Regions from separate parts of the Vreelandella venusta genome, predicted to be linked through region 1. Evidence: predicted binding sites of a transcription regulator. Region 1 holds the regulator's gene; each other region holds the start of a gene.
The links. The regulator PhoB, encoded in region 1, activates phosphate uptake and scavenging genes when phosphate is short. The targets are predictions, from matches to a motif close to TGTCATANNNNTGTCANA.
Positions count from the first base shown of each region.

Region 2: IR195_RS03915 (esterase-like activity of phytase family protein) is a predicted target of PhoB. The motif match lies at 3,188-3,205, and genes of this name have one in related genera.
Region 3: IR195_RS10610 (Na/Pi symporter) is a predicted target of PhoB. The motif match lies at 1,697-1,714, and genes of this name have one in related genera.
Region 4: ppk1 (polyphosphate kinase 1) is a predicted target of PhoB. The motif match lies at 1,301-1,318, and genes of this name have one in related genera.

Region 1 is NZ_CP065135.1:4,333,204-4,340,738, reverse strand. It holds gene IR195_RS19980 (hypothetical protein) at 1-178, opposite strand, end outside; gene IR195_RS19975 (HU family DNA-binding protein) at 178-450, opposite strand; gene IR195_RS19970 (NAD(P)/FAD-dependent oxidoreductase) at 555-1,745, opposite strand; gene IR195_RS19965 (chorismate--pyruvate lyase family protein) at 1,833-2,414, shown strand; gene ubiA (4-hydroxybenzoate octaprenyltransferase) at 2,449-3,339, shown strand; gene phoB (phosphate regulon transcriptional regulator PhoB) at 3,459-4,148, shown strand; gene phoR (phosphate regulon sensor histidine kinase PhoR) at 4,151-5,467, shown strand; gene IR195_RS19945 (hypothetical protein) at 5,768-6,070, shown strand; gene IR195_RS19940 (hypothetical protein) at 6,540-6,851, shown strand; gene IR195_RS19935 (copper chaperone PCu(A)C) at 6,921-7,400, opposite strand; gene cysZ (sulfate transporter CysZ) at 7,526-7,535, opposite strand, start outside.
Region 2 is NZ_CP065135.1:812,821-820,355, forward strand. It holds gene IR195_RS03895 (YciI family protein) at 1-229, opposite strand, end outside; gene IR195_RS03900 (PHP domain-containing protein) at 394-1,341, shown strand; gene IR195_RS03905 (L-threonylcarbamoyladenylate synthase) at 1,405-2,028, shown strand; gene IR195_RS03910 (5'-nucleotidase, lipoprotein e(P4) family) at 2,300-3,076, shown strand; gene IR195_RS03915 (esterase-like activity of phytase family protein) at 3,444-4,868, shown strand; gene IR195_RS03920 (ion transporter) at 4,942-5,859, opposite strand; gene IR195_RS03925 (CYTH domain-containing protein) at 5,889-6,797, opposite strand; gene IR195_RS03930 (TIGR00153 family protein) at 6,933-7,535, shown strand, end outside.
Region 3 is NZ_CP065135.1:2,216,430-2,223,964, forward strand. It holds gene IR195_RS10600 (PstS family phosphate ABC transporter substrate-binding protein) at 1-235, opposite strand, end outside; gene IR195_RS10605 (hypothetical protein) at 228-461, opposite strand; gene IR195_RS10610 (Na/Pi symporter) at 482-1,645, opposite strand; gene rsxA (electron transport complex subunit RsxA) at 1,892-2,473, shown strand; gene rsxB (electron transport complex subunit RsxB) at 2,479-3,081, shown strand; gene rsxC (electron transport complex subunit RsxC) at 3,068-4,744, shown strand; gene IR195_RS10630 (RnfABCDGE type electron transport complex subunit D) at 4,741-5,790, shown strand; gene rsxG (electron transport complex subunit RsxG) at 5,787-6,446, shown strand; gene IR195_RS10640 (electron transport complex subunit E) at 6,443-7,144, shown strand; gene nth (endonuclease III) at 7,160-7,535, shown strand, end outside.
Region 4 is NZ_CP065135.1:3,565,099-3,572,633, reverse strand. It holds gene ppk1 (polyphosphate kinase 1) at 1-1,216, opposite strand, end outside; gene hemB (porphobilinogen synthase) at 1,340-2,347, opposite strand; gene elbB (isoprenoid biosynthesis glyoxalase ElbB) at 2,556-3,215, shown strand; gene tatC (twin-arginine translocase subunit TatC) at 3,342-4,124, opposite strand; gene tatB (Sec-independent protein translocase protein TatB) at 4,121-4,684, opposite strand; gene tatA (Sec-independent protein translocase subunit TatA) at 4,688-4,972, opposite strand; gene IR195_RS16645 (phosphoribosyl-ATP diphosphatase) at 4,996-5,352, opposite strand; gene ubiB (ubiquinone biosynthesis regulatory protein kinase UbiB) at 5,449-7,071, opposite strand; gene IR195_RS16635 (ubiquinone biosynthesis accessory factor UbiJ) at 7,071-7,535, opposite strand, start outside.

The DNA.
Region 1 (7,535 bases):
TGCCGGTATCAATGCCTTTCGGCGCCATTCGATAATACCTGGCAATGCTGAGGTCTTCCGTGGCAACGCCCCAGTCCAAACCGCGCATTCGCTCAAGTTGCTCGCGAAAGCGCGGCTTGCGTCGCAGGGCTCTTTTAAGCAGTAAGCTCAGTAGCCACAGCGTCAGCTTGAGTTTCATTAGGAAACGGCGTCCTTAAGCGCTTTGCCCGGCTTGAACGCAACGTTTTTGCTGGCGGGGATCTGTAACGGCGCGCCAGTTTGGGGATTTTTGCCAGTACGTGCGGCACGCTGGCGTACGGTAAACGTTCCAAAACCAATCAGAGCGACATCTTCGCCTTTGGCAACGCTGTTAGTGATTTCGTCCAAGATAACGTTCAGGACTTGGCCTGCTTTATCTTTGGATAGATCAGCACTTTCAGCAATTGCAGCTGCGAGTTCAGGTTTGCGCATAAAGGTATCTCCCTATGTGGAAATCAAGCGTAAGTTCATCTGTGTTGTTAGAAGCACTGCCCAGCTGGTTAACTTTTTTAGCCTAGTCGCTAAGGCGGCGAAAATCAGCCTAGCAGCGCAGGTGCTACTCTGGAAAGCTCCACTTTCCTTCTCACGCAGCTGCCTGTCAACGCAAATCCAATCAAACGACCGTCTTTATTTTCAGCAACGGCTGTCATGTCACCGCCTTCTCCCTCAATTTTCCACCGTGCTGGCGTGGTTGCTGGAGGGTAGGCAACCACGGGAAGTAATGGTGTTTTCACAATGACGGGCCACGCCCCAAAGCTGACGCTGGTTGGTTTTCCGGCGAGTGTTGTCGCTAGCGCTTTTACGCTTGCCTGCAGGGGTTGAACATACATAGCGTTAACTCCCTCAACGCAAGCCGCATCGCCCAACGCAAATATGTTCGGTTGAGAGGTGCGTAGCTGGCGATCAACCACAATACCGCGATGGCTAACCGCCAGCCCGGCTGCTTCAGCAAGTTGAGTGCGCGGAGCTAAGCCCGTGGCGAGTAATATGATGTCGGCAGCATAGACGTCGCCATTATCAAGATGGAGTGATAGGGCATTATCTACGCTAAGGGCGAGCGTTTTCAGGTTATGCCCTAGAGCAAGTTGGATGCCCGCGTCTTGGAAAGCATCCGCCAGCGCTTGGCCGAGTGGCTCGGGCAGTAGACGTTGCAGCGGGGTGCTTTCTGGCGCAATGAGGGTGACTTGGTGGCCGCCAGCATGGAGGTCATTGGCGAACTCGCAGCCCACCAGCCCGGCACCAACAACCGCAACACGTTGAGTGGGCGCTGCGCCCAATGCGGCATAAAAGCGGCGATACTCATCTAAGTCGTTGATGGTAAAGCATCGTTTGGTGACACTCTCGGGAACGCTGAACGGCGTATGGGGCGCTGCCCCAGTGGCTAGCACTAGATCGTCATAGTGGAGCTGTTGGCCATTACTGAGTTCTATGCATTGGTTATCCACATGTAGGTGTGCGACCTGGGTGTGGGTAATTAACTCAGCATTCAGTTCTTCTGCGACGCCGCTGGCGTCACGTTGGGCGAGTTGGTCTGGCGTTAAGCGTTTCGCAAAGCCAGTAGAAAGCAGCGGTTTACTGTAATCATCGCCACTATCGGCACTGATAAGGGTAATGGCACGTGTATCGCCTTGTCGGCGTAGGGCGCGCGCAAGGCCAATCCCCGCCATGCCGGTGCCAATAATAATCAGTGCCGAATGGGAATATCGCGATATCTCGTGTGAGGGCATGCAGTCACCAAAAGTCGGCGGAACAAAAGCCTGTGAGGTCACCATGTTACACTAGCTTTCTGTGTATTGACCGCCTTGGAGACTTTGGTGATCGCCCCTACTGTTCGGCAAGCTTGCCTATTTCCTCATCGACTATTTCCTCACTGGCTTCCTGTTGCTGCGGCTCGTCCTGCAATGAGCGCTTCGTGGTGGCAGTGGGTGGCCTCGACGGACTCCTTAACGATGCGGTTAACCGTCGCAGGCGGCACAAACGCATTTCGGGTGCAATTGTTACGTCAAACGATTGGCTTACCTCTGCGGGATGAAGCGCTAGCGCTGGGAATTGAACCGCGCCGCTATGCATGGCTGAGAGAAGTCGCGTTGTGTATCGGCGATAAGCCCTGGGTAGTCGCACGCTCGGTAGCGCCACTCAGTCAATTACAAGGTAAGGGGTTAGAAGGGCTTGGCGAGCGTTCATTAGGCAGCTGGTTGTTTCAGCAACCTGACTTGGTGCGTGGGCCACTCTACGCCACTCGCCATCAGCCACGCTTTGTCGCGGAACATTCTGCGTCGCTTTTAGACAGCGTATGGGGGCGGCGCTCAGTGTTTCAGCACAGTGGGCTGTCGCTGTTAGTGCAGGAATACTTTTTATCGACCATGGCAGATGATCTTGCCCTGTCTTCGCGCTAGGCTATCGCCAGCGTTTTCTTTTTGAGAGGTAAGCATGGACCGTTCTCTGTTGAGGCCAACGGGATGGGCTCGGGTGGCTGATTTTTTACATTTAATGCGATTGGATCGCCCGATTGGTACTTGGCTATTGATGTGGCCCACCTTGTGGGCATTGTGGATAGCGGCAGAGGGCGTGCCTGGGCGGAATGTTCTGCTGATCTTTATTGCTGGCGTTTATGTGATGCGCGCTGCGGGCTGCGTGGTTAATGATTACGCTGATCGTCATTTCGATGGCCATGTAAAGCGCACTAAACATCGTCCGCTAGCCACTGGTCGTATCAGTGAAACCGAGGCGCAGCTGCTGTTTATCGCGCTGGTAGCCACTGCTTTCATTTTAGTGCTACTGACCAATTGGTTTACGGTGCTGTTGTCGATAGGGGGTGTTGTCTTAGCGTTCATTTACCCGTTTATGAAGCGCTACACCCATTTACCTCAGGTAGTGTTAGGGGCTGCGTTCTCTTGGGCGATCCCCATGGCATTCGGTGCGATATTGGGCCATGTACCGTTTGAAGCATGGCTATTGTTTAGCGCTAATGTGCTGTGGACCGTTGCCTACGATACTCAATACGCCATGGTCGACCGCGACGATGATCTAAAAATAGGCATCAAATCTACCGCGGTGCTGTTTGGTAGCGCTGATCGTCTGATCATTGGTGTGCTGCAAGTGGCGACACTTGGACTACTTGCCTGGGCAGGATGGCTCGTTGGTTTAGGTGGCTTTTTCTGGCTTGGGTTAGCTGCTATGGCCGCCACGTTTGTCCATCAACAACGATTAATCGCTGGCCGTGAGCGCGACCGTTGCTTCCAGGCGTTTCTTAATAACCATTGGTCTGGGTTGTTAATTTTTGCAGGTATTGCACTAAGTTGGTGGCCAATAACTGGCTAAATATCCTCTATGTCATAAAATTGTCATTAAGTCATGGTGTTATTGTCACTGACATGTCTTTGAATTTTTTTGAACTATTTTTTTACATTAGTTTTCATTGAACACCGTGAGGCCCTGGAATGACCGCCAAGACCGTTTTGATTGTCGATGATGAGGCGCCTATTCGCGAGATGATCGCAGTGGCGCTGGAAATGGCTGACTATCGCGTTCTTGAAGCGGATAACGCCCAGGATGCCCACGCCATGATGGTTGACCACCAGCCAGATCTGCTTCTGTTGGATTGGATGATGCCGGGCACCAGTGGTATTGAGCTTGCAAGACGCTTAAAGCGTGAAGAAGCCACCGCCGAGGTGCCTATTATCATGCTGACCGCTAAAGGCGAAGAAGATAATAAAATTCAAGGGCTTGAGGCTGGTGCGGATGATTATATCACCAAGCCTTTCTCTCCTCGTGAACTGGTGGCCCGTTTAAAAGCAGTATTACGACGCACTACCCCCCGAGGTGTCGAAGACCCTATCGAAATTAATGGTTTGCTATTAGATCCAGTGAGCCATCGTGTGAGTGCGTACGGTAAGGCGTTAGAAATGGGGCCGACGGAGTATCGTCTGCTGCAGTTTTTCATGACGCACCAAGAGCGTGCCTATACGCGTAGCCAACTGCTCGATCAAGTTTGGGGTGGTAACGTATACGTTGAAGAACGCACGGTAGATGTTCACATCCGACGTCTACGTAAGGCCTTAGGAGAAGCTCACCAGAGTCTCATTCAAACGGTGAGAGGCACTGGGTACCGTTTTTCTGCGCGGGTGTAACGGTGCGCCTGTGGAGCCGAGAACTATGGCGAATTGTGTGGCTTGCCGCTTTGGGCGCTTGCTTAGGGTGGTTGCTGGGTACGCCTGGTTTTGGAGTCGCTGCGGGGCTTGCTGTTTGTCTGGTGTATCAACTGCGCCAACTGCGCGCGCTCTTTGAGTGGTTAACGCTTCATCCTCATGATGAACCCCCTGCTGCGAGCGGCATGTGGGGCGAGCTTTTTGATCGCTTGTATCGCTACCAAAAGAGCCAGCGGATTACCCAAAACCGCTTGCGTGCCACCCTTGCACGTATTCAAGAATCATCCGAAGCGATGCGTGACAGTGTCGTTATGCTAGATCGACATGGCGACCTGGAGTGGTGGAACAGCGCCGCGACAGAAATGCTGGGCCTACAAACAGCCCACGACCGTGGCCAACACATTACCAATCTAATTCGTGATCCACGATTTATCAGCTACTTTAATGCGCGTAAATACGGTGAACCACTGACCTTAACGTCGCCCATTGATGAACGGCATATCCTTCAATATCAAATTACTCTCTATGGTGATGATGAGCGCTTGGTAATGGCGCGAGATATTACTCGCTTGCATCGTTTAGAGCAGATGCGTCGTGACTTTGTCGCCAATGTTTCCCATGAGCTACGCACACCGCTAACGGTGCTGACGGGTTATTTAGAAACCTACAGCGACTTAAAAGAGCAGCTTCCACCACGTTTGGGCCGAGGTATTGCTCAGATGGAAGAGCAGACGAAACGTATGCAAAACTTAGTCAATGACCTGCTACTGCTCTCTCGGTTAGAAATTGAACAAGGTGGCGAAGATCATCATGCGTTGGCGTTAGGGCCAATGCTCGACGCCATTCGTCGCGATGCGTTGGCGCTCTCTAATCAACAGCATAGTGTTCAAGTCGTGCTTGAGAGCGATGCCCGTCTGATCGGCAGCGAGCAGGAGCTGCATAGCGCTATCTCAAACCTAGTGTTTAACGCTGTGCGGTATACGCCAGAGGGAAGCCAAATAACACTTCGCTGGAAAACCCTGCCGAATGGCAGTGCTTGTATTGAAGTTGACGACGACGGTGAGGGTATTGACCCTGTACATATTCCACGCTTGACCGAGCGTTTCTATCGCGTTGATAAAGGGCGTAGTACCGCAACGGGCGGTACCGGGCTTGGTCTGGCGATTGCAAAACATGTGCTGCTAAGGCATGACGCATTGCTACAAATTGAATCCCACCCTGGCGAAGGAGCCCTCTTTCGCTGTGTTTTCCCATCCTCACGTGTTGTCAAAAGCGAGTCCGCTTCACGCAATGCTGTTTAAGTATAAGTGATGTATAGATGTGCCCTGTTTGTCATACAAGTATGGTCAAATAATGCTCATGTGTCATTTCTAGTCACTTTCCCTGCTTGATTTGAAAACGCGTTAAGCCCCCTTCCTGTTATTCTTTTCTTTATAAGCGTTTGTTTTGTTTGATCTTTTATATCGTTTTCGATTTTTTGGCACATCAAATGCAAAAGTCTTGGTACTTGATAAGAGAGAAAACCATAGGAATTGGTAAGCCGAAAGGCCGTCTTTCTTATTACTTAAGCAGTACCTGAACAGCGATCTAGGAGACGGAACATGATGTCCAAGGAACTACTCAAGAAAGCTGGTATTTTAAGTGTAGCGTTCGGTTTGGTTGCTAGTCCTGCAGCATTCGCTCAAGAGCCAGCAGACCCAGCGAACAACATTACCCCTGATGAGCAGCCTGTTGAGGCTCAATCTGAAAATACAACAGGTCCAAGCAATTATGATAGCCAAGAGTTGAACCAGGACGAAGGTGATAATGTCAGTGACATGGAGCCTAGTTCAACGAGCCATGACGACTCAGAGCCTGGCTACGACAGCGCAGATGAGTTGCCTGAAGAGAATGGCGGAATGTAACATTAACTTTGGTTACTAATCTTTTCAAAAGGTAATAAAACTCTTACGCTTAGGGATGAGCTATTCAGAGGCAAGGATGTCAAATTGCACGGATGCTCCTAGATTCAAGGATTGAATCTTTCGACGGTCAACACGCTAGTTAGGGTTAATTCCAAGGCTGGAGTCCCTCAAACGGATAGGAAGCTAGTGTTACGTATCGCGATACTAAGAGTGCTCAAGACCCCACTTCGGTGGGGTCTAATTTTTTGTGTATAGTATAATCATTGTTACGCTACAAGCTGTTTACTCCTTGGTGTAGGTTTTTGTACTCAATTTTTTATATCAATTTGAAATAATTGAATTTTATTGTTTCATGGTCTTTTTTGATGTTAGGTACAGCTATTTAGATAACGCGTTTCGCGACTGACAAAAGAAGATGCCTTGTATCATTGCACTGTCGGTTGCCTCATACAGTCAGGAGCTTTTATTTATGTTGTTGAAATCGCTTGTTAAAAACACGGTAGTTGTGGGCTTATTGTTGGCAAGCTCTATCGCGGTTGCACACTCTTCCATTGAGCTGAATAAAGAGCGTGTTGAAAACCAGGAAATTATTCAGCCTCAATCTCGTAACACATCGGGCCCTGCGACCTATTCAGCTAAGGATTTGCTCAATGACAATGAGAATACTCTGATATACACGCCTTCAAGCCGTGCCAGTAACGCTGATGATGACTCTAAAGAGAGAGCAGGCTATCGCGCTGAAGAACTCAACCGTGACGAGGGCAGCAGTACACGCTGGTAAGGGTGCTATAGTCAAAAAACCCCGCTTCGACGGGGTTTTTTTGACTAAGACGCTTATCAGTTGATCGCGTTAATGCTGGTGATGGTGATCAGCGGCGGTGCTTCCTTCTTGGGCGCTTTGAACCCAAACTTCTATTTCAATATCGTCTTGCTGGGCAAACTTGAGCGTGATGGGAAACCGGTCACCTTCTGCTAGTGGCTGATGTAATCCCATTAGCATTAAGTGATAGCCGCCACCTGGCCGCATTGTCAGCGTTTCATCTTTCGCGATTTCGATAGCATTGACGTGGCGCATTTTCATCATATCGCCTTCCATCTGCATATCATGTAGCTCAACACTTTCGCTCACAGGGGTCTGAGCGCTGACCAGCGTGACGGATTCTGTATGAGCCGTTATATCCAGGTAGGCAGCACCATTTACCACGCCGGGAGGAGTTGGTGTGGCAAAAGGATGAGCGATCCTTAATTGGTCGGTTTGAACGTCGTGAGCCGACGCGAAAGAGATTGAGCCAGTGAGGAGAGCCGTCAACCAGAGTGCGCGGGTCAGCATGATTGTATTCCTTGTAGGGGCCTTATCTTGTTAACAAGGCTTATGCTTAATCTTGAGAGTCGTCGTAAAGCCAAACAACCTTAAGGTAACAAATAGGTTGTATCAGCGTTATAGCGATTAAGCCATCAGCGCTGA
Region 2 (7,535 bases), 920 kb from region 1:
CGTCAGCCCAGGCTTGAGCGTCCTCAAGGCTGTCAAATTCGGCAACAACTAAGCTGCCGCTGAAGCCTGCATCGCCTGGGTTATCGGTATCAACAGCGGGGTGGGGGCCAGCCAGAACCAAACGGCCTTCATCACGCAGCTTTTCTAGGCGACCAAGGTGATCCGGGCGTGCCGCGAGACGGCGCTCCAAGCTGTTGGATACATCTTCACTGATAATAGCGTAAAGCATGGGGATAACTCCTTGAATGCTAGGGCGGTTGTTCCGTACTGAATTGACCGCGCCCCTGTAAGCGCGCACCATGGTGAGCGACGGTATACCGTTAAGGGAAAACAGGGTGCCTGTTTTACTCACACCACCCTATTCTGACAAACTCGCCACACGGCGTCATGCTTATGCCCCTACTTCCTGCGAACTATCTTCCTCTAAACCATCTGCCCCGCGTGTTTGATGCCGACCAGCGTTATACGGTGGATTTACACATGCACTCTACCGCGTCAGATGGCTCGCTTACTCCTACCGAGCTGGTAAAGCTGTGCGCTGCACGTGGTCTTACCCACATGTCGCTGACAGACCACGACACCATGGAAGGTATTCAAGAAGCTGGCATCGCGGCGCAGCAAGCAGGGCTTTGCTTGGTGCCCGGCTGTGAGTTATCCACGCGCTGGCAGGGAATTAATATCCACGTAGTGGCGCTTATGCCTGGCGGCTTGCAGGGGCCTCTGATAGAAGGGCTTGCACTGCAGCGCGAAGCGCGGATCAGGCGTGCTGAAGTGATTGCCGAGCGGCTGGAAAAAATGGGCTTACCTGACGCGCTCGAAAAGGCACGCGCCCAGGCAGGCAGCGATCGCCCTTTAGGCAGGCCCGACTTTGCCCGCGCACTGGTTGCTGAAGGCGTGGTAGATGACTGGGCTGGCGCGTTTAAGCGCTATTTAGGCAGTGGTAAAAAAGGCGATGTAAAAGCTCATTGGCCGGAAATCAGTGATGCAGTCGCCTGGGTGGTGGCCTCAGGCGGCGTGGCGGTGCTGGCGCACCCGCTGCGCTATGGGCTTACCCGGCGCAAGCGAGGTTTGCTGATGGATACCTTTCAAGCCGCAGGTGGGCAAAGCGTTGAACTGGTGAGTGGTCAGCAGAATCCAGACAGCACCCGTGATCTTGCTCGGCAATTAGTGGAGCGCGATTTATACGCCTCCATGGGCAGCGATTTTCATTTTCCTGGCAGCCACGCCGCCCCCGGTAGTATGAGCTTAATACCGCGCACTGCTGCGCCGCCGATTTGGCAGCATCCGCGCTTAGTTCATTTGCGCGATGCGCCCAGTGGCATGTTAGGTCCTGGGTCTTAAACCGCATATCGGCTAATCTAGAAACGAAATCGATAACGATATGCCCAAGGGCAGGAGCAAGCGATGAGCCAATATTTTCAGATTCACCCCGAAAATCCGCAGAAACGCTTGATTGATCAAGCAATAGATATTATCCGCAAAGGTGGTGTGGTCGCATATCCAACGGATTCGGGCTATGCACTGGGTTGCCACTTGGGTGAAAAAAAAGCCATTGAGAAGATCAAATGGCTGCGTTCGTTAGACGATAAGCACAATTTCACCCTGATGTGTTCGGATCTTTCCGAGATTGGCACTTACGCTAAAGTGGATAATGCTGTGTTTCGGCTGTTGAAAGCCCACACTCCAGGCCCATACACCTTTATTTTGGATGCCACCACAGAGGTTCCGCGCCTGTTGCTGCATCCGAAGCGTCGCTCCATTGGCGTGCGTGTGCCTGATCACCACATTACCCACGCGCTGCTTGAAGCATTGGGTGAGCCGTTGATGAGCGTCACCTTGATTCCGGTAGGAGAGACCCTGCCAATGAGCGATCCTGAAGAGATCCGCGACCGCTTCGGGGCCCACCTTGATGCCATTATCGATGGCGGTGCTTGCCACCTAGACCCCACCAGTGTGATTGACCTGCGCGAGCTGCCGCCCAAAATTGTACGGGAAGGCCGCGGCGATATTACGCCGTTTACAAGTTAACACCGCTCTCTAGCCTGTATTGGTAGCCCCCTGGTGACAAGTATCGAGGGGGTTGCTGTCTTCCCGCCTGTCTCTTCATCACCCAAAATCCACAAAAATTTTTAAACATGATATGCGTATCAACTTATTCATCTAGCGCGCTATCTTTGTTGTTTGAATGATCAATAAAAATAAATTATGATGATTATGCTTATTATTGATAATTAATAATGATGGATGGTGTGGGGTTCCCCTCTCAGCCTGATAACCATCACTGACAGGAGATTGCTTAATGACGATATCTCGATACCGCAACGCTGCCACTGCCACAGCATTTGCAAGCTTGGCGCTACTTCCTTTATCAGGGGGCGCAGTAGCCGACGACGCTAGCGCTTGTGATCAGGTTGAGTACGCCATGGGGCTTCGTTACCAACAGCAATCCGCAGAAATAACTGCTTTACAGCGCCAAGGCTTTGAACTGGCGACCTATCGCTTGGAAAAACAAATTGAAGCGCATGGTGAAGGGGCCGATTTGGCCATCATTACCGATGTGGATGAGACGCTCATCGATAATAGCGCTTTGCTAGTGCGCGATATGCAGGCCTGCCACGACTTCACTGCTTGGGATACTTGGTTGCATTGGGAGCGCGAGGGCGAGCCACGTTTGATCCCGGGCGCGAAAGACTTTCTCGAATTTGCTGATGAGCAAGGTGTGTCGATCTACTATGTGTCGGATCGCTACCAAGAAAATAAAGCAGATACGCTGGCCACTATGGAAGCATTAGAGCTTCCTCAGGTATCTGACGAGCGCGTCATGCTCCTTGGCCCACCCAAGACCGAGCGTCGCGCTATCGTCGAAGACAATCATACGTTGGTGATGCAGTTGGGCGATACGCTTCATGACTTCTCGGGTGACTTTGTCGACGCAAGTCTTGAAGAGCAACGCGACCTAGTTAACGACCACGCTGAGCGCTTTGGTCAAGACTGGATTGTTTTCCCCAATGCCAGTTACGGAAGCTGGAGAGACGCGGAGCTCAACGCGTGGGAAGCTCCGTTTGAAGACGAATAAAATGTAACCACTTCCATCGTGCCGTTACTATTGAGGAGACGCCCTGGTTAATAGCCAGGGCGTTTTTTTTATTAGCCCCGCAAGTTGTCCCTGTGCCGCTAGTCACTAACATGTCATTCACCTGTCATTGGTTGCCACTAAGTTATCTTGGTGGCTGTGAACATAGCGATATGCCATAACAAATCGAACCTTCCCGGTGTGAGCGCGTTTTAGTAAGACAGCCGTGACGGCGCCACCCCTCATTCGATATTCCTGCCACTAGACTTTTCATAACTTGCCTTGCTCCGGGGCACGCTGGAAATTGTGCCTGTGGAGGCGGCTGAGACGCCAACGGGCGTCAACCTGTATTCGATAAGGAAACCAACCAATGAACCGTCATAAGCTCTTTATGGCATCCTTACTGACGTCCTCCCTGCTGGTGGGCTGCACTGATAATGCTAACGCTGATGATACCAATGCCACCGTGTTCGATAGCTTCCCCGCCGCTGGTGTGTTTCTTCCTCATAGCGTATTACGGGATGATCTAACAGATGGCAAATCTCAGCAGGCTTTTGAGATCCGTAATGGCGGCTTTGGATCGGCAATGACCGCTCATCCCACGGATTCAACGCGTTTCTATGCATTGACTGATCGTGGCCCCAATGCCAATTTTGTTGGCGACTATGGCAAGGGGAAAGTCTTTCCGACACCGGACTATACGCCCCGTATCGGTCTGTTTGAGCTTCAAGCGAACGGTGTGATCGAACAGGTTGCCACCCTTTTGCTTAAGCGCCCTGATGGTAGCGAGATCAGTGGTCTGCCTAACAGCTTGGCACTCGGTGGAACGGGGGAAACCCCTTACCATGCCAATGGTCAGCCGATCTTAGTAGACGATAGCCAGCCCTATAATGAAGCCACTAATCCGATCCGCTTGGATGATTATGGTCTGGATGGCGAAGGGCTGGTGGCGCTATCGGACGGCACCTTCTGGGTTAGCGATGAGTACGGTCCGCACATGGTTCACTTCGATGCCGAGGGTCGTGAAATCGGTCGAATCAACCCTTTTGCTGACGACGACAGGGTCGAGATGAACCTGCCAGCAGAGTTTGCCAACCGACGTGCCAACCGAGGTATGGAAGGGCTGGCTATCACGCCGGATGAGCAAACGCTGGTAGGTATTATGCAGTCCACACTGTACAACCCTGGCAGTGCAGTGAAGGATCTGGATATCACCCGCATCGTTACAGTGGATCTGGACTCGGGGGAGATTGGCCAGTACCTCTACCGCCAAGAGCAAAACCAGAACTCTAACTCGGAGCTTGTTGCGCTGAGCGCCACTGAGTTTTTGGTGCTTGAACGAGATGGCCGTTTTCTGAACGGTGGTCCTGACGGTGCTGAGGCTGCGACACCTGATGCTCAGAAGCAGGTTTACCGCATTGACCTTGCCTCGGGCACCAATCTTGAGGCGGTTTCAGCCAACGGCGATCTGGAACAGGATGCCGAGCTGGGGCTAACCTTGGCAGGTAAAACCCTGGAAGAAGTGGTTCTAGAGCAGGGATGGAGTGCTCTGGCCAGCGCCGGAATCGAGCCAGTGAGCAAGTCTCTAGTGGTAGATATGGTGGCAGAAGTCGGTTATCCCCACGATAAAATGGAAGGTCTGTGGGTGATTGATGACCAACGCTTGGGGGTGCTGAACGACGATGACTTCGCCACTTGGTCCACCGATGGTCAGCTTGAGCAGAAGATGTTGGACGCCAACACTGTGGATGGCGGCCGCTTGTTTATTATCGAGGCCGACCTGAGCGCCGATTGATCAACGTAACGGCCTAGCAATCACATAATCTCCCTAAATGAATTACTGCGCGCCCTGGGCTTGGCTATTTTGGTTAGCTGCCCTGGGGCGTGTTTGTGTCTTCGTCTCCCTCGTGGCTATCTTTTGGGTCTGCTGCTTTCTTGCGCGGGTCTTCGCTCTCTTCATCCAGCCAGGTGCCACAGCGCAGACAGTAACGAGCGCGCTTTTCATGGCGGTCATGGCCACAGCCGGGGCAGGCTTCTTCTGAATAACGGTCTTCGCGAATGGAGCGGATAACCTGGGCGGAAAATACCCCGGTAGGCACGGCAATAATCGAATAGCCCAACAGCATCAGAATCATCGTGATCGCTTTGCCTATCGACGTGGCGGGGACAATATCGCCGTAGCCCACCGTGGTCATGCTCACGATTGCCCAGTACATCGACATTGGAATGCTGGTAAAACCGGCTTCTGGAGACTCGATGGTGTACATCAGCGCAGCAAACAGTATGACGACCATCATGATGCTGCTAAAAAACAGCAGGATTTGACGAATACTGCGTCTAAGCGCATCGAGTAGTAAACGCCCCTCGCCGATAAACTCCATCAACCTCAAAATCCGGAAAATGCGTAGTACCCGCAGTACCCGTACGATGACCAGCCCGTGAGCACCAGGCACCAGCAGTACTAACCAGGCTGGCAAAATCGCGATCACATCGACAATGCCGTAGAAGCTTTTTAGGTAAACCGTTGGGCGCTCTAAGCAGTAAATCCGCACCGCCAGTTCAATGCTGAAAAGTAGCGTAAATAGCCACTCTGCATAGTAAAAAATGTGCCCGTAGCGTTCGGAGTAACTCGCTACGCTGTCCAGCAAGATAACCGTCACGCTGATTAAAATGGCGATAATCAGCGCAATATCAAACCCTTTGGCTCCCGGCGTATCAGACTCGAAGATAATATGGAAAAGCCGTGTGCGCAGTCCTTCTGCACCGGGAGTTAATTGAAAACTCATCGCGACATCCTGAAGTGGGCTGAATGTTTCTAGCGTAGCGTGGTTTGATAGGCGAAGCGATGCGCCAGGGTTAGCGCAGCAGTGCCATAAGCGGACGTTGGATAGCCATTGTCCGTTAGTGACTTGGTCAGCACCTGAGCGTGGCGGTGGGAGCTTTCATCCAACTGCGGATGAGTCGCCAGTGTGGCTAACGCCTGCTGTGCAATGGTTAAGTGTTCTGCAAGGCCACTATCGTGGTAAGCGTCCAGCGCCACTGTGGCTCTGTGTAGCCACTCAGCCGGTGCGTCAGCTTCAGGTAGCGCCCACTGCTGCACGCCTAACGCATTGCCGCGAGCAGCTTTGCTGGTATCCGAAGGTCGCAGCGGTACGCTTTCCGTGAGCGTTAATGCTAGCCCCCAAAGCGCTTCTGGCTCACCCGCTTTTAGTTCTAGTTCGACCTCGCAAATAGCCGCTTGAGCACCACCGCTGACAATCTCTCCTTCGTCCAACACGAGCTCGATATGGCTGCCCTGCCAGTCGATTTGCCAGCTGCGCCGGGTAAAGTCAGTGCGCAGCGCAGGTCGTAGCGCGGAAATAGCGGTGCCTAGTGAGTCTTTGAAGGGCGGAAGGGCAGCTAAGCCATGCTGGTCAAGCTGTGGGTTAGGAACTTGCCACTCCCACTCTTGCCGGGTAGAAAGGCCGCCGCCACCATGACCGGCAGTTTTCACCGTTTGTAGCACCCGATCATCAACTTGGCGTAAACGCACGGCAATCCGTGCATTGGCCATATCGCCCGCAGGGGTATCGAAATAGGTGTTCGACAGATGTTGCCGTTGGGGTGTTTCGGCTAGTGCTGTGTGGCTCAGCAGCGTGTTTAGTTGAGCTGGCGCAAGGGCAAGCTTAAGCTCTATTTCGGTGGGCGCTGAAATAGAGTTAGAAGTAGATGTTGAATTTTCCATGACATTAGCCACCTTTGTATTGTGACATTTCAATTAATTTTTCATGACATTGTGAACTTTTCATGACGGCGGCGAGCGCACTCTTTATACTGGCGCCGCCATTTCCAGGCTCCCCGAAAACAGGCTAAAGGCTATATGGTTACCTCCAACCCTTTTTCCGCGATGTTTGGCCGCTCGCCATTCCAGCCGCTGCTGGCCCACATCGTCAAGGCCAATGAATGTGCCGACCAACTGTTGCCGTTCTTCGAAGCATCGCTTGCCGGTGATTGGGATACCGCAGCTGTACTGCGTGAAAACGTTACTCGCTTAGAGCATGACGCCGACACGTTGAAAACAGAGCTACGGCTTAACCTGCCCAACACGATGTTTCTTCCCGTCTCGCGGTCCGATTTGCTCGACCTTATCAGCGTGCAAGATAAGATCGCCAACAAGGTGCGCGACATTACCGGCATTATGCTGGGACGTAAAATGCGTGTACCCAATGAGCTGGCCGACCCCATGCGCGATTATATGCGTACCAGCGTGGCGTGTGTGGCTCAGGCTCGCCAAGCGCTTGAAGAGCTGAAAGAGCTGCTTGAGTCCGGTTTTGGACGCAATGTTTCCGATGTTATGCAGAATATGATCCGTGAGCTGCACACCCTTGAGCACCAAGCCGACAGCCAGCAGATCGCGATACGTCGCCAGCTGTTTGAGCTTGAAAGCCAGCTTCCTCCTGTTGATGTGATTTTCCTTTACAAA
Region 3 (7,535 bases), 2.1 Mb from region 1:
CAGCCGTTGTTCCAGTGAACTCGACGGCAATATTGGCATCAGGATTGGCGCGCTCATAGCGACGTGCTGCTTCTCGCGTCAATGGGTAAACGGTACTGGAACCACTGGCAGTTAAATCACCAGAGGCGGCTGCCTGCATTGAGTGGCTATCCTCGCTATAGCCTTGAAGCACAAGGCCCAACAGCATGCCTGACGCTATCAAGGAGTAGGAATATCCGCGTGTAGCATTAGTCATTGCCTCCCCCCAGCTCTTTCTTGAGAGCTTGCCAGAAGGTTTTAAGACCGCTCACTTTGGTATCTACAGCATCAATATACTGATCAAGCTGGTCGATTAGCTCATGCTGCTCATGCTCTTCCCGCTCCTGGGTGGACGCCTCAGCCAACTGTGCTTCCAGTTCATCAATCGATTCACGTAGTTCGCGAATACGTGCTTCTGTCTCAATTCTGCGCTGTGAACTCATACCGATTCCATCCCCTTAGATCAAAACAACTGGCTCGCCCCGATCAGGAGCAATGGCAGCATAAAGAAAACACCTAAAATATAAGCCACCACATAGAGTTTGTTTTTCTGTGCCAGCTCCGCAAGGCCAGTGGCAATGCTAGGTGGAACGCCACGTAAAAAAGGCAGGCCGTATATGACCAGTATCCCCACTAGGTTAAACATCAGATGCACCAAGGCAATCTGCATAGCCAATACCGCCGTTGGGCCACTTATCGCCGTTGCAGCGAGCAGCGCAGTGATACAGGTACCCACATTGGTACCTAAGGTGAACGGATAGACCTGCCTGAGATTAAATACCCCCGTGCCAGCAAGTGGCACAATCAGTGCTGTGGTGGTAGAGGACGACTGCACCAACAGCGTAATGATTGCCCCCGAACACATGCCCGAGACAGGCCCTCTCCCCACGCTTGCGTGCATGATGTCACGCGCCTTACCCACCATGACCTTGCGCAATACTTTACCAATCGCCGTTACCACAAAGAGGATTAGTGCCACCCCAATAACAATCAGCGCAATGCCCATCCAGACCTGATTCGGCAGCCACGATACCGAGGCGCTCAGCAAGTCGGTCGCCGGTGAAATCGCCATTTTCATGAAATTGACGCTTTTCATGTCGACGCTGGCATCGCTAACAAAAAAGCCCGCCAGCAAGGCAGAGGTTTTTTCTAAAAAACCAAACATCATTTCTAAGGGAAGCAATATAGCCACGGCAACGATATTGAACGCATCGTGCACCGTCGCCGCAGAGAAGGCACGGCGAAACTCTTCACCACTACGCACATGGCCTAAACTAACGATAGTACTGGTCAGCGAAGTACCAATGTTGGCACCCATGATAAGCGGAATCGCAATACTGACTGGCAAGCCCCCCGCCACCATCCCCACAATGATAGCGGTTACAGTACTTGAACTCTGAATTAGCGCGGTTGCGACAACCCCGATAACTAATCCAATGATTGGATTAGTGGCAAATGAAAATAGCTCCTTAGCATTGCTTGCGGTAGCAGCCTTGAAACCATCTCCAATAGCCCCGACCGCAGCTAACAACAAATAAACCAGTCCAATGACAATTAACCATGATAGCCATTGCGACGTCCCAGGGCGCTCCCCCTGCGTCGGTAAGACAACTCCTGAAGTCGACATTGTGTTCCCCCTCCCTAGCTGATTTTAATTTGGATGAGAGTATGCCGGGATGATGTCGGTTTGATGACAGATTTGAAGCGCTTTCAAGGTCAAGACCTAAGCTTGCAGCTGGCGGTATTAAGGGAGGGTGGGCATCGGCAGAGCGGTAGCAAGCTCTGCTGACCTAGAGCTTATTTCTGCTCAATAATCAGTCATAGCGCTCCCCCTACTAGCCAGCAACGATTTTTCTGCGCACAATACGCCGCTATGAATGAACTCTTCTTGATTTTGGTCAGCACTGCACTGGTCAACAACTTCGTATTGGTACAGTTTTTAGGGCTCTGCCCGTTTATGGGGGTTTCCAATAAGCTGGAATCCGCGATGGGTATGTCGCTGGCGACGACGTTTGTGCTAACACTAGCATCTGCCGCTAGCTATGTGGTCTATCATGGCTTACTTGTACCCTTAGACGTTACTTATCTTCGCACTATCAGCTTTATCGTTGTTATTGCCGCCGTCGTGCAATTCACCGAAATCATGGTGCGCCAACTCAGTCCACTGTTGCATCAAGTGCTGGGGATCTTTCTACCGCTGATTACGACTAATTGTGCGGTACTTGGCGTTGCCCTGTTATCACTTAACCGCGAGCTTAGTTTCTTTCATACGACTCTCTATGGCTTGGGCGCTGCGCTGGGTTTTTCGATGATTTTGGTGCTGTTCGCAGCGATGCGAGAGCGATTGGCCAGTGCTGATATACCAACCCCGTTTAGAGGTGCCGCCATTGCAATGGTCACCGCCAGTCTTATGTCACTGGCCTTTCTCGGCTTTTCAGGTTTAGTACAGGGGTAACCGCCATGGGAGACATATTTTCTTGGTGGGGCATTCTCAGCGCAGTGGGGGTGTTGACCGGAATTGGCATCACGTTTGGAGCACTACTGGGAATGGCCAGTGTGCGTTTCAAGGGCGAAGAGAACCCGCTGGTAGAGCAGATTGATGCGCTGCTGCCACAAACCCAATGTGGTCAGTGCGGTTACCCAGGCTGTCGGCCATATGCCGAAGCCATCAATCAGGGTGATGCTTTGAATAAGTGCCCGCCAGGCGGCGAAGCGACTATTCACGCATTAGCAGACTTATTAGGCCGAGAGCCTGTGCCACTGGATGGCGAAGCAGCCAGCGAAGATAGCGTTGCATTTATTCGTGAAGCCGAGTGCATTGGCTGCACTAAGTGCATCCAAGCATGCCCAGTGGATGCCATTATTGGCGCTGCAAAGCAAATGCATACGGTGATAGAAGATGAATGCACCGGCTGCGATTTGTGCGTTGCCCCCTGCCCCGTCGACTGTATTGATATGTTGCCCAGAAGCAAGCCTCTCAACCAATGGCAGCCTGTCGTCACCATAGCACCGTTAATCGCCAGCGATCGCCAGCTAACCAGGAGCCAGCATGCCAGCCTATGAATTTCCAGGTGGCATTACTCCGCCCGAACGAAAAGACCGCTCTAACCAATCGCCGCTTCGCAACGCGACGCTACCTACCCGGGTAACACTTCCGCTCAAACAGCATTCAGGTAATCCCGCGACCCCCTGTGTGGCGATCGGAGATGCGGTTCAGGTAGGTAGCCTGATTGCCCAACGAGATGGCATGATATCGGCCAATCTGCACGCCAGCATTAGTGGGACAGTGACTCAGATTAGTGATAGCGCCATCACCATCGATGCCGATGGTTTAGACCGCTGGCAAACGCTGCCCTCGCTTGACTGGCGTAGCGAAGACCACCAAGCGATCATTGCTAGACTAGACAGCTGTGGGCTAGTAGGCCTTGGTGGTGCAGGCTTTCCTGCTTATATCAAAGCCCAAATTGCGGATCATCAGCGCATTGATACGCTCGTCGTCAACGCCGCCGAATGCGAGCCGTATATCACAGCAGACGACTTGGCTCTTCGCCACTATCCAACCGAGATACTGGAAGGCGCGCAAATGGTCGCTAGGCTTTGTGGTGCCCATCAGATTGTGGTGGGTATTGAAGATAATAAGCCCGAAGCGATCCATGCATTAAGAGAGGTGCTCTCTCACTTTCAAAAGTCTGACTGCCAGCATCCAGTGAGCATAACGATGGAGGTCATCGAGACCCGCTATCCCAGCGGTGGTGAGCGCCAACTGATCAAAAAACTGCTCAACCTCGATGTTCCCAGTGGTGGCCTTCCGGCCGATGTCGGTGTTCTCTGCCACAACCCCGGCACACTGCTGGCAGCGCTATATGCAGTACGTGATGGTAAACCTTTGGTCGAGCGAATTGTCACCTTGACGGGAGACGCCATCAGCACACCAGGCAACTACTGGGTGCGCCTTGGCACACCTGTTGAAACGCTGCTTCAGCAGGTAGGATTAAACCAACAGCTTCATCAAGTCATTGTGGGCGGCCCGATGATGGGCTCACCACTCACAACACTTGATGCCTCGGTGACCAAAACGACAAACTGCTTGATTGCAGCTACCCGTGAAGAGCTTCCTCCAGCCCCTTGTGAGTCCCCCTGCATTCGCTGCGGTGCCTGTGAAAGTGTTTGCCCTGTTCAGCTTCTTCCGCAACAGCTGCATTGGTATGCCCGTGCAGAGAACGACGCTACATTGGAAAAACTCCACTTATTTGATTGTATTGAGTGCGGCGCCTGCAGTTATGTTTGCCCTAGTTACATTCCATTAGTACAAGACTATCGTTCGGCAAAGCAGCGTATTCGCATTAAGCGCATTGAGTCCGCCAAAGCCGATCACGCTAAACATCGCTTTGAATTTCGTCAGGCTCGGCTGGCGCGCGAGAATGCCGAGAAGCAAGCTCGTCGCCAAGCGAGGCAGGCACAAAGTCGTCAGACGTCAGATAGCGCAAAGACAACCGACAGCACAACGCCAGTAGTGGATTTACGCAGCTTGCGGATTGCTCAAACCGCCGCTAAAGCGGCAGTGAGAAAAGCTGAAAAAACCCTCGCAAGGGCTGCAGCTGAAGACCCAAATCAGCGCCACGATGATTTAGAAACTCAACTGGCCACCGCCCAAGAAAACCTTAAGGCAGCTGATACCCGGCTGGCTGAAGCTCGCGCCACGATGGCACAACAGGAATCGCCATGAGCATGATGCACGCCTCGCAGCGAACGACTGAATCAGTTAATACGATGCCACCCACCGCCCAGCTAATGCGATGGGTGATCGTCGCCACTGCACCGGGCCTTGGCGCAATGACGTTTTACTTCGGCCTGGGCGTTATTAGTAATGTGCTTTTAGCCGCCCTATTTGCACTCGGCGCAGAAGCGCTGGTGTTAAAACTTCGCCGGCGTCCGTTACAGCCTGCGCTTAGAGATTCAAGTGCGCTATTAACCGGCGTACTGCTAGGTGCATCGCTACCACCTGCTAGCCCCTGTTGGCTCATTGGGATAGGCGTTATTGCGGCCATCGTGGTTGCTAAACACCTGTATGGCGGCCTAGGCCAGAATCCTTTCAATCCCGCTATGGTGGGTTACGCGCTGTTATTAGTGTCGTTCCCCACGTATATGACGTTATGGTCACCTCCGCAGCCATTTATCTCTGAAAACCTATGGCCCCAGATAACTGGTACCTTATCGGCAGCCACGCTTGATGCACTAAGTGGTGCTACGCCGCTAGATGCCTTTAAACATAAAGGCGAAACGCTACTGGCCAGCGAGTTTTGGGCTAGTCAGCCTTTACCTGAAGGAACATTGAACGCTTGGCGCAACGTCGCGCTAGCCTGGTTAGCAGGTGGACTGTTGTTAATTGCCAAACGGATTATCAGTTGGCATATCCCTGTCTCGATGCTTGTTAGCATGGCAGTGCTAGCCACGCTTTTTTATGCCAGCGACCCAAGCCACTTTGCGTCACCGCTGTTTCACCTAACCACGGGTGCAGCAATGTTCGGTGCATTTTTCATTGCCACTGATCCCGTCTCAGCGGCGACCAGCCGCCGAGGAAAACTATTTTTTGGCGCGGGGATTGGCGCCTTGGTGATGATTATTCGCACGTTTGGCGGCTACCCCGATGCAGTGGCATTTGCCGTTTTACTGATGAACTTATGTGTACCGCTATTGGATATCTATACCGTGCCACGCCCTACGGGCCAGCCTAAAGCACAGCAGCATGCCAAGCACGGTGACTCACCATGACCTCCCGCCAAGCCATGCTACGCGGCGCTTTCGCCTTAGGAATGTTCTCGCTGGTCACTGCAGGCAGCGTTGCGTTGACCCGAGCGGTGACTGCCGAGCGTATCGCTGATCATCAGCTAGCCTATCAACACCGCCAACTGCAGGATGTATTGCCTGCCGCATTAGCAGACGTAGCGGTTCAAACGGTTTTAGATGGCGTATTCAAACTTCCTAACCCGGAACAGCTGGGGCACCGCGAACCTCAACAGGGATGGTACGTCCAGCGCGATCATCAGCGGGTCGTCATCCTGCCGGTCGTTACTCGCCAAGGCTATAATGGCGAAATTCGGCTACTGGTGGGCATTGACCAGCAGCAACGTATTACCGGGGTACGCGTTACCCACCACCAAGAAACGCCTGGGCTTGGCGATGACATTGAGCGCCAGCGTAGTGACTGGATAACTAAATTTAACGGTTTGAGTTTAAATAGCCTGCCGCCGGGAGGATGGGCCGTAGGTAAAGATGGCGGCCACTTTGACGCTTTCACAGGCGCCACCATTACGCCACGCGCAGTCGTCAACGCCGTCCAGAGTGCTCTTAGCTATGTCTCCGGACATGTCGCCGAAAACGCTGCCGAAACAGAACTCCCTATCACCTTCGAAGAGTCCAGCCAATGAGTCAGTGGCGCGAACTAGCCCGAAACGGCCTATGGTCGAATAACCCTGCTCTCGTTCAGTTACTGGGGCTATGCCCCTTACTGGCTGTTAGTGGTAGCGTTGTCAATGCACTGGGATTGGCATTCGCTACCCTGCTTGTCATGGTGGGTGCTAGCACGACTATTTCGCTGATTCGCCACCAGGTTCCCAGCGCAGTAAGACTGCCTGCCTTTGTTATGGTGATTGCCGCTTTCGTGACCTGCGCTGAGCTTTTAATGGCTGCATTTGCCTATTCGCTTTACCAAGTATTGGGAATTTTTATTCCATTGATCGTCACTAACTGTGCCATTTTAGGGCGTGCAGATGCGTTCGCCTCCCGCCAGCCAGTCATACCGGCCGCCATTGATGGCTTTATGATGGGGCTGGGGTTTGGTGCCGTATTGATTCTGCTCGGGGCACTACGCGAGCTGCTTGGGCAAGGCACGCTGTTTAGCGATATGGAACTACTATTTGGGCCGATTGCCAGCAACTGGCAACTCACCTTCGTCGATGATTATCAATTTTTGTTTTTCGTACTGCCACCCGGGGCTTTTTTCGTTGCGGGGCTGTTGATTGCGCTAAAGAATGTAATTGATCAACGCCGTAGCGCTCGCGCGCAACCTGTTCAAGCCGTCTCCCGAACCGAACGTCGCGTACGCGTTACTGGCACTATCAAATAACCAAGAGAGCACCCGATGAATGCCCAAAAGCGTCATGAAATTTTTGCTCGCCTGCAGGCGGAGAACCCGCATCCCACGACTGAGCTAAACTGGAGCACGCCCTTTGAACTGCTAGCCGCGGTGCTGCTATCTGCTCAAGCCACGGACGTTGGTGTTAACAAGGCCACTGATAAGCTTTTCCCTGTGGCCAATACGCCCCAAGGGATCATTGACCTGGGTATCGATGGGCTAAAAAGTTACATTAAAACCATTGGGCTGTTTAACACTAAAGCCGAAAACCTGATGAAAACCTGTCACTTGCTGATCAACCAACATGGTGGCGAGGTCCCTGAAACACGCAAAGCGCTGGAAGCCTTACCGGGGGTAGGCAGAAAAACCGCCAATGTGATTT
Region 4 (7,535 bases), 770 kb from region 1:
CGATAGGTGAAAAGGACTGGAACGGGTGGTGAAGCAGAATATCGCTTTTGGCAATAGCGCTGAACAGGCTACCGCCTTTTAATACTTTTGGCACGCTAGGTGAATAGGGCCGATAGAGCAGCTCTGGTCGGTCAACGTCGCCGAGAACCGCCATCATACGGGTCAAGTTTACCGGCCCTTGAACACGGTATAAGTCGCTGCTTTCTAGCTCAAACTGGCGCAGTAAGAAACTGGTCAAGTCATCAGGACAGTTATCAGCGACTTCAAGGCGCACACCGCTGCCATAACGGCGGGCTAATAGCTCGCCGCGTAGCGCTGAGGCCAAATCTGAGACCTCTTCAGGATCGACGGTCATATCGGCATTACGGGTCAGCCGGAACTGATAACAACCACGCACACGCATGCCGGGGAAGAGTTCCTCTGCATGTGCGTGAATCATTGACGATAAGAAAATATATTCGGAGAAGCCTTCTGCACATAGCGCTTTAGGCAGCGCCATTAAGCGAGGCAATGAGCGGGGAGCGGGCAGTATTGCCATACCACCAGCCCGACCAAAGGCGTCTTTTCCCTCGAGTTCCACAATGAAATTTAGGCTTTTATTAACTAAACGCGGGAACGGATGGGAGGGGTCTAAGCCAATGGGGCTGATGACCGGCATGATCTCGTTATCAAAAAAATCTTTAACCCAGGCTTTTTGCTCGTCGGTCCACTGATCGCGCCGACGAAAGCGTAGCCCCTGAGCTTCCAGCGCGGGCAGTAGCGTCTCATTCAATATTTGATATTGGCGAGCAATTTGCTGATGCGCGATATCCGAAATTTCTGCCAGCACCGCCTTGGGTAAGCGGCCGTCGGCGGCGGTAGTGTCGTCGCCTAATGCCATTTGGTGTTTAAGCCCGGCGACTCTTATCTCAAAAAACTCATCCATGTTGGATGAAAAGATCAGCAGAAACATCAGCCGGTTAAGTAGCGGATGCGCATCGTCCAAGGCTTGTTCAAGCACTCGGATATTGAACTGCAGATGAGAAAGCTCGCGATTGAAGTAGAGCTGCGGGTCGTCAAGATCCGCCTCCAAATGAGACTCTTTCGCGTGAACTCCGGTGGGGGTACGATTGATGCGTAATGGCAAAGCCTCTCCCTCGCCAGTTACCGTTTCGTGTGTAGCGTTTGTTGACTCGCTAGAGAATGCTGGCGTGGAATCTGCTGATTGATCGTCCATGGTTGCCCCCAGTAGTGGTTCATACTCATCATAGCGTGATTACGACTGTTGGGAGCAGTATGCCGGGGAAAGATGACAAACAAGTGTCACTGGTTTGTCATCTTTAAGGACTGACCTATTAAACTAGCGCTGTAACAAGCGTGCTGCTTCTAACGCGAAATAGCTTAAAATTCCATCGGCACCTGCGCGCTTGAAGCACATTAGTGACTCAAGAATCACCGGTTCGGCCTCAAGCCAACCGTTATCGAATGCGGCGCGATGCATAGCGTATTCACCGCTAACTTGATAAGCGAATGTCGGTACTTGGAGTTCGCTTTTTACACGGCGTACGATATCCAAGTAAGGCATGCCGGGTTTCACCATCACCATATCGGCGCCTTCGGCGATATCCATAGCCACTTCATGCAGCGCTTCATCGCTATTGGCGGGGTCCATCTGATAGGTGCGTTTATCTGCTTTGCCAAGATTGGCGGCAGACCCGACCGCATCACGGAAGGGACCGTAATACTTAGAGGCGTACTTAGCGCTATACGCCATAATGCGCACATTATGCAGGTGTTCCTGTTCTAACACTTGGCGGATGGCGCCGATGCGACCATCCATCATATCGGAAGGTGCTACGACATCGGCGCCTGCTTCGGCGTGGGAGAGCGCTTGTTTGAGTAGCGTATCTACTGTGCGGTCATTCTGCACATAGCCATGCTCATCAAGAATGCCGTCCTGACCATGACTCGTATAGGGGTCAAGGGCGACATCGGTAATAATGCCAAGTTCGGGTAGCGCTTCTTTTAGCGCCCGTACACTACGCTGGACAAGACCGTTAGCGTTGTAAGCCTCTTCCGCCAACTCGCTTTTTTGCTCAGTATCGATAACTGGGAAGAGCGCCAGGGCGGGAATACCCAGCGCGTAGGCCTCGCGTGCCTGCTCAATCAGCAGGTCGATGGAAAGGCGTTCAACACCGGGCATTGAGGCAATCGCTTCGCGTTGATTTTCGCCTTCCAGTACAAAAACCGGCAAAATTAAATCGCTGGGTGTTAGCGTTGACTCCTGCATCAAGCGACGGGAGAAATCGTCGCGACGCATACGGCGAAGTCGAGTAGCAGGGAAATGGCGGGGAGCAGAGGTGTTCAACGGCTTTCTCCAAACAATCGCATAGTCAATCGAATAGTGGATGCCTTAAAAGGCCTTACGTGAGTATATCAGTCCTGCACTGCAGCGAAAGCGGGCTTGTGATAGCTGGCTTGTAGTGGCTTTATAGACTGACTAAAGTGAGTCACTCAGCGACGCTAAGTGGCGACGATTTAACAGCGATAATAAGCGCTACAACAAGGAGATAAGCATGACCAAACAGGTAGCAATCGTATTAGCAGGCTGCGGCGTTTTTGATGGTTCAGAAATCTATGAAACAACGCTAACGCTGCTGCGCCTTGATCAGTTAGGGATTGGCTATCGCTGCTTTGCGCCGGATGTCGCTCAGCACCACGTGATTAACCACTTAACTCAAGAGCCTGTCGAGGGCGAGCAGCGCAATGTGTTACAGGAGTCGGCCCGCCTTGCCCGTGGTGATATTAGCCCGATTACGGAGCTAGATGCTGACGACTTTGATGCGGTTATTGTTCCTGGTGGCTTTGGTGTCGCTAAAAACCTGTCTGATTTTGCCGACAAGAGCGACAGTATGCAGGTACTTGAGAGCGTCAAAGAGGCGCTAGTAGGCTTTAAAGAAGAGGCAAAACCCATTGGCCTGATGTGTATTGCTCCTGTTTTGGTCCCGCGCCTACTTGGCGAAGGGGTGGCCGTGACGATTGGTCATGATCCCGGTGTTTCTGGTGCCATTAGTGCGATGGGTGGCCTGCACCGCAGCTGTGGCGTAGAAGATATTGTGGTGGATCATGAGCACCGGGTGGTAACCACGCCTGCTTATATGCTGGCGACCCGTATCAGTGAGGCCGCCACAGGTATCTTTAAGTTGGTCGACCGCATTGATGAAATGATGGGCTAATATTTTCTCGGTAATCGGCTATTCGTATTAAAGGCAAACAGCCTCTCGTATGAAGAGCAAAAAGCCTCTGCCATGTTTCAATGGCAGAGGCTTTTTTTAAGCTGTGCAGCGCCGTTAACAGTGCTTTTAGGTCTCTTGTTCCTCAGCGTCATCCGCCTTGGCCTTACGGCGTACCAATCGGCCAAACAGTAGGCCCACCTCATAAAGTAGATACATCGGTATCGCTAACAGGCTTTGAGAAATAACGTCGGGAGGAGTAAGCAGCATGCCCACCACAAAGCAGCCTAAAATAACGTAGGGGCGCTTTTTAGAAAGGCTTTCGACCGTGGTTGCGCCAGACAGTATCAGCAGAAATGTTGCGATGGGGATTTCAAACGCAACACCAAAGGCGAAAAACAGTTTAAGTACAAAGTTCAAATACTGATTAATGTCGGTCATTACCGCCACATTTTCCGGCCCGGTTTGGGTGAAAAACTCAAATAGCAGCGGAAAGACCACGTAATAAGCAAAGGCCGCTCCAGCGTAAAATAGCGCTATGCTGGAGACCAGAATCGGGATCGCCAGCGCTTTTTCGTTATCGTAAAGTCCAGGTGCTACAAACGCCCATGCCTGGTGCAGTACGAAGGGGATAGCGATAAAGACAGCGACTACCAGGGTTAGTTTAAAGGGGGCTAAGAAGGGCGAGGCCACCTCGGTGGCGATCATCTGTGAACCTTCTGGCAACAGGGCCATTAATGGTTCGGCTACAAAGCTGTAGATGTCATTAGCAAAGGCATAAAGGCCAAGAAACACGACTAATACCACTACGACTGCTTTCATAAGCCGCGAGCGTAACTCGATCAGGTGCTCAATAAGAGGCGCTTGGCTTTGGTCTTTATGTGGCTCCTGGGAATCGCCAGACATGCTCATTGGTGATTACTATCCTTTGTAAGATCCGCCTTTGTAAGATCCGCCTTTTGAATAGCGGCATCATGCTCCACATCCGCCTGCTCAGCATTAGCCTTGCTAGGTTCATGCTTGCCGCTAGGGTTCACCGCGCGCAGTTCATCGGTAGCAGGTTGATGAGGCGTTGGGGAAGAGGCTGCTGGCGTGTCTTCGCGTACCGTTTGCAGGGCGTCGTCTAACCGAGCACTCGCGTTGGCAACCCGCTGCTCGGTGTCATTTTGGGTCGCTTGTGTCGATGAGCTTGAAGAGCTGGAAGAAGAGGGTGCGTCGGCAATGTTCTCAACATCCTGCTTGGCTTTTTTGAGACTGTCATCGAGCTTTTTCTGCTGCTCGTTGAGCTTTTGACGCAGTTCCTCTGCTTCCAACTGAGCGCTGATTTCGCGCTGCATACCGGATACCGTACGCTTGATTTTGCCAATCCACATACCTGTTGTGCGAGCGGCTCTAGGCAGGCGCTCTGGGCCAAGCACCAGAAGCCCGACGATACCAATCAGCATCAGTTCAAGAAAGCCGATATCCAGCATGGGTTATTTGCGCTCTTCGTTACGTTCTGTGGGGCGTTCTTCGGCGGCACGCTTCTCTTCTGCTTGAACATCGTAGGTGTTGCCAGTCTCTTCGTGGCTGACTTTCGCCTGAGATTGGTCAGCATCTTTTTTGTCGCCGTCTTTCTCTTCTTCGTTAATGGCCTTTTTAAAGCCTTTGACTGCACCGCCTAAATCGGTGCCCACATTACGCAGTTTCTTGGTGCCGAAAATTAGGATGATAATGCCTAGAACAATCAGCAACTGCCAAATACTGATACCACCTAACATATGCATTTCCTCATCAGTGCAGGTTAACGTTGTGTGCGGGACGCTTTTTCTTCATGACCCGAAATACCAAACCGCTGTGCTAGCTCATCTAAAACGCGCTGATGATCCAGTTCAAGGTGCGACAGCATCACTAAGCTATGAAACCACAGGTCGGCGGTTTCAGCGATCACCGCTTGATGCGCCTGTTCACCGCCGTGCTCAGCATCTTTAGCAGCCAAAATTGTTTCGGTCGCCTCTTCGCCGACTTTTTCGAGTATCTTGTTCAAACCCTTATGATGCAAGGAGGCAACATAAGAATCTTCTGCACAAGCGTGTCGACGCTGCTTTAAGACCTCTGCGAGTGCATCTAGCACTTGCGTCGTCTGGGTAGAATCAGTCATAGGCATCCTTTTATCAATCATCACCGCGCGGTCACCAAAGGTCAGTGCTTTCGCCAAAAGCGACACTGAGGCGCTTTATCTTACTGCCTGATTGTTTCATTGCCATAGCAGCAGCAATAAGCCGACGCCCGCCGCTGCTAAAACAGGCCACTCTTGAGCCGATGCCCAGCCGCTCAGCGGCTGCCAGGCCAGGGCAATAGCAAGCAAAATAAGCCCGATACGCAGTCGGTAATGACGTTTATGCTGGCGCGTCAGTTGCTGCTGAACCGCACCAATTGACGTTGCTTGCTGATGACGCTGACGGTGCTCATGCTCCATTCGGTTTAGCGCTTGATGCGCTAGCACGGGGAGTTCAGGCAACTGATGAGAAAGCTCTGGCGCTTGGCGTTTGAGCGACTCCCAAAGACCGCCGATACCCGCGCGCTGTTTCATCCACTTTTCTAGATATGGTTTCGCGGTGCTCCACAGATCTAGATCAGGATAGAGCTGGCGACCCAGCCCTTCGATGTTCAGCAGCGTTTTTTGCAACAATACTAGCTGTGGCTGTACTTCCATATTAAAACGCCGTGCCGTTTGAAACAGCCCTAACAGCACCTGCCCAAACGAAATATCTTTGAGCGGTTTTTCAAGAATGGGTTCGCATACGGTACGAATCGCGGCTGCGAACTCGTTGGCGCGGGTGTTTTCGCCTACCCAACCGGACTCAATATGTAACGCGGCTACTTCGTAGTAATCTTGATGGAAAAATGCCAGTAGGTTACGTGCAAGGTAGTCTTGATCTTCTCGGGTAAGGCTCCCCACGATGCCGCAGTCGATGGCGATATACTGTGGGTCTTCAGGATCATCGCAATTAACAAAGATATTGCCGGGGTGCATATCGGCATGGAAGAAGTTATCTCGGAAGACCTGGGTAAAGAAGATTTCTACGCCGCGTTCAGCCAGCTTCTTAAGGTTGGTTCCGCGCGCCTTGAGGGTGTCTAAATCAGCCACAGGCACGCCGCGAATACGCTCCTGAACCATGACATGGCGACGGGTGTATGACCAATAAATTGTCGGCACAAACAGCAGCGGTGAGTCTTTGAAATTACGCTTAAGTTGCGATGTGTTTGCCGCTTCTTTGTAGAGATCAAGTTCGTCAAATAGGGTGGCTTCGTAATCACGAATCACTTCTACGGGGCGTAAGCGTTTTGCGTCAGGCACCTTACCCAGCAACTTAGCGATTTGGTACATCAACGCCATATCTTGGCGCATAATGCGCTCGATGCCGGGGCGAATAATTTTGACGACGACATCTTCACCGCTATGCAGCGTGGCCGCGTGCACTTGGGCAATTGAAGCTGATGCCAAAGGCACTCGGTCAAAGGCGGCAAATGCCTCTACCAGCGACATTTCAAGCTCTTTCTCGACCCGTGCAGCGGCTAGTTCGCCGGGGAAGGGCGGCACTTGGTCTTGTAACCGTTTTAATTCATCGGCGATGTCTTCTGGCAGTAGGTCTCGACGGGTCGAGAGCATTTGGCCAAATTTAATAAAAATCGGCCCCAGTGCTTCCAGGGCTAGGCGCAGCCGCTCGCCGCGACTGCGCTGCCCGACAGGGAGCAGTTTTAGGGGCGAAAGCGTCATTAAGGCACGTAGCCAGAACGGCAGCCGCTCAACGGGTATCAACGTATCTAAGCGATGGCGAGCCACTATCCAAGAGATTTTTAATAACCGCAGGCTCATCAGCGCGGCTCCTCAAGGTGTGGTTGCTTGTTGGGCGACTGGCTGGTCGTTAACTGTGTCAAACGCTTATGCAAGCGATTGAGCTTGGCTTCCAGACGGTCGGTGGCGATCTCAAGTTCGGTCAAGTGGTCGCGGAGCACGTCGCGCTGCTGGCGGCCGGGGAGTATGCGGGCTTCTTCAAATACGTATTCAGAAACGTCTTGTAACAGCTCATCTTTTGCTCTTAGCCCCCAGCGCGCGGCGCGTCGGACGCCTTCGGCCAGTGAATGAGCGGGCATATCTCCCAGCCAGCGAGCTAGCTCGCCCTCCCAGTCGATATCCAGATCAAACAGCAGGTCACGGGTAGCCTCCAGAAGGTGGATGCGGCCGCGCACAGAAAGCTTGCCGTCAAACATCAGCCGCTCAATGGAGGCACCACTTAACCACTCAGAGAGTGTTTCAGGAGTGAGTTCGACGATGGCATC